2 regions of the Arthrobacter sedimenti genome follow, and region 2 is predicted to be linked to the other one. Evidence: riboswitches for the same ligand, from Rfam matches in the RefSeq annotation. Region 2 holds a riboswitch; the other holds the start of a gene.
What was found. Region 2 has a riboswitch for thiamine pyrophosphate ahead of thiO (glycine oxidase ThiO). Riboswitches for the same ligand answer to the same signal wherever they lie in the genome.
Positions count from the first base shown of each region.

Region 1: it holds a riboswitch for thiamine pyrophosphate, as region 2 does, so the genes downstream of both, thiD (bifunctional hydroxymethylpyrimidine kinase/phosphomethylpyrimidine kinase) here and thiO (glycine oxidase ThiO) in region 2, are expected to answer to the same signal.

Region 1 is NZ_JBHSDQ010000003.1:64,235-68,333, forward strand. It holds gene ACFO0G_RS08360 (Rne/Rng family ribonuclease) at 1-2,151, shown strand, start outside; TPP riboswitch at 2,301-2,398, shown strand; gene thiD (bifunctional hydroxymethylpyrimidine kinase/phosphomethylpyrimidine kinase) at 2,406-3,926, shown strand.
Region 2 is NZ_JBHSDQ010000001.1:408,858-412,956, forward strand. It holds gene ACFO0G_RS01800 (thiazole synthase) at 1-283, opposite strand, end outside; gene thiS (sulfur carrier protein ThiS) at 288-524, opposite strand; gene thiO (glycine oxidase ThiO) at 521-1,834, opposite strand; TPP riboswitch at 1,828-1,946, opposite strand; gene thiE (thiamine phosphate synthase) at 1,974-2,723, shown strand; gene ACFO0G_RS01820 (RNB domain-containing ribonuclease) at 2,763-4,099, shown strand, end outside.

The DNA of each region.
Region 1 (4,099 bases), on a different contig from region 2:
AGGATCCAGATCGCCGTCCTCGAAGACGGCGTGCTGGCCGAGCACTTCGTGTCCAAGACGCAGCAGGATTCGCTGATCGGCAACGTGTACCTGGGCAAGGTCCAGAACGTGCTGCCGTCCATGGAAGCGGCGTTCGTTGACATTGGGCGCGGCCGCAACGCGGTCCTGTACGCCGGCGAGGTCAACTGGGAAGCCGTGAACCTCGAGGGCAAGCAGCGCCGCATCGAGAACGCGCTGAAGTCCGGCGATACCGTCCTGGTCCAGGTCACCAAGGACCCCGTGGGCCATAAGGGCGCCCGCCTCACCAGCCAGATCTCGCTGCCCGGACGCTACCTGGTGTACGTACCCGGCGGATCCATGACCGGCATCTCGCGCAAGCTGCCCGACGTCGAACGGAACCGCCTCAAGCGCATCCTCAAGGACCGCCTGCCCGAGCACGCCGGCGTCATTGTCCGCACGGCCGCCGAGGGCGCTTCCGAGGAAGAGCTCACGCACGATATCAACCGGCTGCGGGCCCAGTGGGAAGGCATTGAAAGCCAGTCTGCCTCCACCAAGATCCTGGCCCCCGAACTGCTCTACGGCGAGCCGGACCTGACCATCAAGGTGGTCCGCGACGTCTTCAACGAGGACTTCTCCAAGCTCATCGTCTCCGGTGAGGAAGCATGGGACACCATCGAGGCCTACGTGACCTACGTGGCCCCGGACCTGGTGGGCCGCCTCGAAAAGTGGACCAAGGACCAGGACATCTTCTCCGCCTGGCGCATCGATGAGCAGATCCACAAGGCCCTCGAACGGAAGGTCTTCCTGCCCTCCGGCGGCTCCCTGGTGATCGACCGCACCGAGGCCATGACAGTAGTGGACGTCAACACCGGCAAGTTCACCGGCAGCGGCGGCAACCTCGAGGAAACCGTCACCAAGAACAACCTTGAAGCTGCCGAGGAAGTGGTGCGCCAGCTGCGGCTGCGCGATATCGGCGGCATCATCGTGATCGACTTCATCGACATGGTGCTCGAATCCAACCGCGACCTGGTGCTGCGCCGCCTGGTGGAATGCCTGGGCCGCGACCGCACCAAGCACCAGGTTGCCGAAGTGACCTCCCTCGGCCTGGTCCAGATGACCCGCAAGCGCATGGGCACCGGGCTGCTGGAGGTCTTCGGCGAACAGTGCGAGGCCTGCGCCGGCCGCGGCGTGGTGACCCACGACGATCCCGTGGAGCACCGCCGCGCCAACGTCGTTGCCGCCGAGCACCACCACGTCCAGCGCAGCGACAACCGGCCCGAAGCCCGGCCGGAAGCCCACCGCACCGAAGGCCAGCGGACTGACAACAACCAGCCCGGCGCACGTTCGGAACGCAAGCGGCGGCGCGGACGCGGCGGCCAGCAGCCCGAAGCCGCACCGGTGCCTGCCGTCCAGGTCCACACTGTCCACCCGGAGCCCACGGACGCTGAGCGGCACGCCAAGGCAGAAGCCACCCGGCTTGCCCTGGCAAACATCGCCGCTGCCGCCCACGCCGCGCACTTGCACGACGACGAAGTGGCCGCAACCCGCCAGGTGCCGGCAGCCCCGCCTGCGGCGGCCGCTCCGGCAGAGGAGAAGTACGACGCCGATGCCCCCACGCGTCCCGCAGCTGTCCTGACGTTCGGCGGCGAAGAAGTCCCGCTTCCGTTCGTGGAGCATGCGGAGGAGCAGCAGCCCAAGCCCGCCCTCACCCTGGACCGGCTCGCTGAAGCGTTCGCCCACCTCGGCCAGCCGGCGTCGTCCATGGAGGACGCTCCAGCTAAGGCTGCCGAGACGCCGCAGGCACCTAAACAGCCGGCAACGGAACAGCCCGCGCCGGAACGGCAAGCCGAAACCGGGGGAGCGGAAGCCCGCCCCGCAATGGATGCTCCCGTCGAAAAGGACTATTCGGACCACACGCTGGAACAGTCGCGTCAGCGGAGGCCGCGGCGCCACCGGGGTGCCAGCCGTGCCCAGGGTGCCGCCAACGAGACCGCTGTCCAGCACCACGAAAACGTCCAGGCGACTGCCGGAGGCCATTCGCACGCAGCCAAGGCCCCGGAAACGGATAAGGCACAGGCCACGGCGGAACCGGGCAAGGCGGCAGAGGAACCCATCATCCTCGGCGTCGGCGTCCCGGCCTCGGAGCTGTAGCAAAGAAACATTCAGGAGTCCCCGCTTTGTGGACAGTTCCCCCGTAAATTACAGGGGGAACTGTCCATAGGGCGGGGACTCCTGCGTGCGGCCACCCTCCCCGCGCCTGCAGTCACCTTTCCTGCGGACAGGCCCCAGCGGTTAGGCTGGGAACCGACACGGGGTGCCGCGCAGAAGGCCGGCTGAGATCCAGACCCGTTGAACCTGTCCGGCTAGTACCGGCGAAGGGATGTCTCTTGTCTTCCACCCTTTCCATGCCCCTGCCAGTTGCCTCCGGTGCATTCGCCGCGTTACCCGCGGGCCGTGACGTTCCCCGCGTGCTCTCCATCGCGGGCTCGGACCCGTCGGGCGGAGCGGGTATCCAGGCAGACCTCAAAAGCATCGCCGCGCACGGCGGTTACGGCATGGCCGCCATCACCGCCCTCACGGCCCAAAACACTAGGGGCGTACAGGCCGTGCACGTGCCTCCGGCCGCCTTCCTGGCCCAGCAATTGGATGCCGTCAGTGACGACATCAGCATCGACGCCGTCAAGATAGGCATGCTGGGTGACGGGGAAGTGATCCGCACTGTGCGCGGGTGGCTCGAAAAGGTGCGTCCCGCCGTCGTGGTTCTTGATCCGGTGATGGTTGCCACCAGCGGTGACCGGCTGCTGCAGGAGTCGGCAGAAGCCGCACTGCGGGAACTGCTGCCCCTTGCCCACCTCATCACCCCAAACCTGCCCGAGCTTGCCATGCTGGTGGGCGCGGCCCCCGCCGGGAACTGGGACGAGGCACTGGCCCAGGGCCGGCGCCTGGCCGACGCTACCGGGGCAACCGTGCTGGTCAAGGGCGGACACCTGGCAGGTTCGGACTGCCCGGACGCGCTGGTCAACACCGCGGGCCTGCTGGGACAGGACGTAGTGGAAGTCCCGGGCAACCGGATCTCCACCCGCAACAGTCACGGCACAGGCTGCTCCCTTTCCTCTGCCATGGCAACGGTGCAGGCCCGCCTGGGCGACTGGGAAGCGTCACTGCGGACGGTCAAGCCCTGGCTGGCGGGTGCCCTCGAGAACTCGGGTCTGCTGGAGGTGGGCCAGGGGAATGGACCCGTGCACCACTTCCACCACCTGCGGCCGGCACTGCAGGAAGGCGGCTTCGCGGCCCGGCTGTGGGCGGAAGCCCAACAGGACCTCGACGATATCTATGCGCTGGACTTCATCCGCGGCCTGGCCACCGGAGACCTGGCCGAGAAGGACTTTGCCTACTACCTGGCCCAGGACGCCCTTTACCTCAACGGGTACTCCCGCGTGCTGGCCCGCACCAGCGCCCTGGCCCCCTCGGAGGCCGAACAGCTGTTCTGGGCAGGATCGGCCCAACATTGCCTCGAGGTGGAAACGGAACTCCACCGCTCCTGGCTCAGCACCCGGCCAGCCCAGGGCGGCCTCGGCCCCGTCACAAAGGCCTACGTCGACCACCTCACCGCAGCTTCGGCGTCGGGCTCGTATGCTGTCCTGGCTGCCGCCGTCCTGCCCTGCTTCTGGCTCTATGCCGAGGTAGGGGAGAAGCTGCACGCCCAGTTCGTTGCCTCCGGTGAGCCGGACGCGCATGCCTACGCTGCCTGGCTCCGCACCTATGCCGACGAGGCCTTCGCCGAAGCCACCCGCCGGGCTGTTGCCATCGTGGATGAGGAGGGGCGGAAGGCCTCCGACCATGAAAGGGCAGCGATGGTCACCGCGTTCAAGCAGTCCTGCCGACTGGAAGTGGAATTTTTCGACGCGCCGAGGCTGCATGCCTGACTGCTGGGGGCAGCAGCGCCGCTATGATTGATTCGCATGGTTGCGGTGCTGCCCACCGGGTTTGTGGTTACTACCACAGCCGGGCCGCCGGAACCAGCCTCATTTGCGGCCGTGGACGGATTTAGCGTATTCTGGATCTTCGGTGCTTACGCCAACACTTGGGTTATGACCCT
Region 2 (4,099 bases):
CCGCGTCCCTGGCGGTGAAGCAACCGGCGGTGTTGGGCAGCACCCGGATCCCGTGGTCCACCAGCAGCTGGAACAGCGAGCCGGTTTCGGCGGTTGAGTAACGACGCATGGCCACGGTGGTCAGGGCAGTGCCGGAGGCCAGGAGCGCTGCGCCCAGGCCGTCCAGGCTGGGCGCCCCGCCGGTGCCCATGATGAGGCGGGAGCCGAGGGCGACGCCGTCAATCACCAGGGCGTCGGCGGCACCTGTGTTCCCGGCGGGGTTGATGGTGCTGGTTTCGGTCATGGCGTCAGCCTCCCTGTACTGCTGTAACGAGTTCGATGTCGTCGCCCTCGGCGAGCACCGTGGCGAACCATTGGCTGCGCGGCACCACCTGGGCGTTATGGGCGACGGCGACGCCCAGTTTCCCACCGTCCGTCGCCTGCCCGTTGTCAGCCAGCGGGCGTCCGGTGACCTGGCTGACGAGCGTGGTGATGGAGGCGCCGTTCGCCACCGCGTGCGGGTTGCCGTTGAGGGTGATGTTCACGCTGTCTCCTTGATATCGGTGTCTTTTGCCGCCGGTGCCGGCCTGGAGAACCGGTCGGGGCTGAAGGGTGCCCAGCGGGGGTCGGCTTTTCCGTCCAGCAGTTCCGCGCAAATTGCTGCTGCCGCAGGTGTGAGGAGGACGCCGTGACGGAAGAACCCGGTGGCGATGATGAGCCCCGGGACGTGACCGGAATCCGCTCCGGATCCTTCGCTTCCTAAGGCCAGGTCCACCGGCACCCGCCCCAGCAGCGGTGCATTGTCCGGGGTTCCGGGGCGGGCACGGGCGGTGCACTCCAGCAATTCGAGTTCGGCGACGGCGGGCACCAGGGCCTGGGCATCGCGCAGTAGCTGGTAGACGCCGCCGGCGCTGACGGCATCGGACAGGGCGTCCTCGCGCTGGGTGGCTCCAATCACCACGGTCCCGTCCTGCCGCGGGACGATGTAGACCGGGACTCCGTGGACCAGGCCCCGCACCGTTGCTGTCACCAGGGGCTGGAGGTGCCGGGGAACCGCAAGGCGGAGGATGTCCCCGTGGACGGGCCGCAGCGGCAGTTCGAGGCCACGGGGCAGGTCCGCGAGCGCGCCTGACTGCAGGCCGTTGGCCACCACGGTTTCTGTTGCCAGGACGGCACCGCCACCGGCGAGCCGGACGCCGGCGACCGTTCCACCTTCCCACATCAGCCCGGCTGCCCGTTTCGGCACGGCGTACCCGTCCACCGCACCGGCCACGACCAGGCCAGGCAACTCTTGGGCGGCGCGGGCCAGGGCCTGCCGCAGGGCCGCCACCAACCGGCGGGGATCCACCTGGTGGTCCGCCAGGGTGTCGAGGGCACAGGCGATGGCAGGGCTGAGGAGGGGTTCGCGTTTGCGGGCCTCCCGCACGGTCAGGGGTTCCACGGCCAGGCCGCTCGCCTGCTGGACTGTGCGCAGGTCCATCAGCGCGCGGCGGTCGGCGGCGTCGGCACCCACGGCGAGTGTCGGCGTCGTGAGGTATCCGGAATCCGCCCCCGATGCATCGGTGACACCGGCAGCGAACGCCGGCCACCGTGACGATGCCTCCAGCATGAGTTCCAGGAGGTCCTCCTCCTGGTAGTGCAGTTCGCTCACCGGGGCCAGCATGCCGGCCGCGGCCCAGCTGGCGCCGGCGCCGGGCGCATCGTCGATGAGGACGACGGAGCGTCCGGAACGCTGCAATTCCCAGGCGATGCCATGTCCCACCACTCCCCCGCCAATGACGGCGACGTCGGCACGAAGGGTGGAGGGGATGGACGCGTCAACGGATGCGGGCTGAGCGGTGCCGGGGGTATGCATCTGGGTTCCTTCCCTACGCCGGCATTAACCGGATCAGGTCAAGCGGTCGGCTCTGACGCCCTCTCAGCCCGGCGCTTTGTGACAGCTGCCGCGGGCTCCCGCAGTACCTCCCCAGTTTAGAGGAACTAGGCTTGCAGGCATGAATGCGACCACCTCATCCTTTCCCGCAGGTTCCCATGCTCCGGCCGGCGGAGTTGCCAGTGCCGAGGTTGTCAATGCCCGCGACAGCGAGGCCCTCAAGGCGGCGCGCCTGTACCTCTGCACCGATGCGCGGCGGGACCGCGGCGACTTTGCGGAGTTCGTGGACGCGGCGTTTGCCGGCGGCGTGGACATCATCCAGCTGCGTGACAAGACCATCGAAGCCGCCGAGGAACTGGACCTCTTGGCGGTGCTGAAGGAAGTGGCGGTCCGTCACGGCAAGCTGTGGGCGGTCAATGACCGCGCCGACATCGCCGTGCTTTCCGGGGCCCCCGTGTTCCACATTGGCCAGAAGGACCTGCCGCTGGCGGCAGCACGCACTCTGGTCAACGGCAACGCCGCCATCGGACTTTCCAGCCACACCACCGAACAGGTGGATGCCGCCCTGGCCGCAACCGCCGGCCCCTCCGGGCTGGACTACTTCTGCGTGGGTCCGGTCTGGGCCACCCCCACCAAACCCGGTAGGGCCGCCGTCGGTCCCGAACTGGTGAAGTACGCAGCCGGGGCGTCCCGGCAGGCTGCCGATCCCGTGCCCTGGTTTGCCATTGGCGGCATCGACCACGGCAACGTCCACCAGGTGGCGGAGGCGGGTGCGCGCAGGATCGTGGTGGTCCGCACCATCACCGAAGCCCCTGATCCCGCCGCAGCTGCTGCCTCCCTCCTCGACGCGCTGGACGCCGCCGGCTCCTGAGCCTGCTTAATCGCGGAACTTGGGGCTACGCTGAATTTTGTGTCACATCATCGGCTGGCTCCCAACGTTCACGACCACAAGAATGCCTTGGAAGAGGCGCTGGGCCTGCTGCGGACGGAACTTGAACTTCCCGGCCCCTATCCCGCCGAAGCCGTGGAAGACGCCCTGGCCGCCGTGGCGGCGCTGCAACTGCCGTCCTACGACCTGACCGCCGTCGAGTTTGTCACTATCGACCCGGCGTCCTCCACGGACCTGGACCAGGCGGTGTTCATCGAATTGGACGGGGACGGCTACCGCGTGATGTACGCGATCGCCGATGTTCCGGCCTTCGTTGCGCCGGGAGGTCCCCTGGACGCCGAGACGCGGCGGCGCGGACAGACGTTCTACGCACCGGACGGCCGGATCCCGCTGCACCCGGAAGTCATCAGCGAAGGGGCCGGGAGCCTGCTGCCCGGCCAGGAGTGTTCTGCCTTCGTATGGGATTTCACTCTCGACGGCGAAGCAACCGTCCTGACAGTGGGCGTCCGCCGGGCGCGGGTCCGCAGCCGTGACAAGCTCAGCTACAAGGGCGCCCAGGCAGACCTCGACGCCGGGACGGCCTCCCCCGTGCTCCATCTGCTCCGCGAGGTGGGCCTGAAGCGGGTGGCACTGGAGCGGGCGCGTGAAGGCGCCAGCCTCAACATGCCCGAACAGGAGATCGTCCAACTGCCCGACGGCGGCTACCGGATTGACGCCGTTCCGCAGCTTCCCGTGGAGGACTGGAACGCGCAGATTTCGTTGATGACCGGGATGGCGGCGGCGGAGCTCATGCTGGAGGGCAAGGTGGGCATCCTGCGAACTATGCCGGCCCCGGATGAACGGTCCCTGAGGCATTTCCGGCTGCAGACCGAGGTGCTGGGCAGGCCGTGGGACGGCGAAGTCAGCTACGGCGAATACCTGCGGTCACTGGATCCCACCGACCCGAGGCAGCTGGCCATCATGCATTCGGCAGGCATGCTGTTCCGCGGAGCCTCCTACACCGCCTTTGACGGAACCGTCCCCGAGGATGGGATCCAGTCCGCCATCGGCGCGGCGTATGCCCACACCACCGCGCCGCTGCGCCGCTTGGTGGACCGCTTCGTCCTGGTCATCTGCGAGGCCCTGAGCAATGGCGGCGATGTTCCCGGCTGGGCACGCGAAGCCCTGCCGCTGCTGCCTGGCATCATGGCGGGATCGGACCAGCTGGCGTCCCGGATGGAACGCCTGGCCCTGGACACCGTGGAGGCGGCCCTGCTGCTGAACCACATCGGGCAGGAGTTCGACGCGATCGTAATCTCCGGGTCCAAGCCGCAGAACGGCAGTGGAAGCAACGGGAGAAATGGCAATGGCAATGCGAA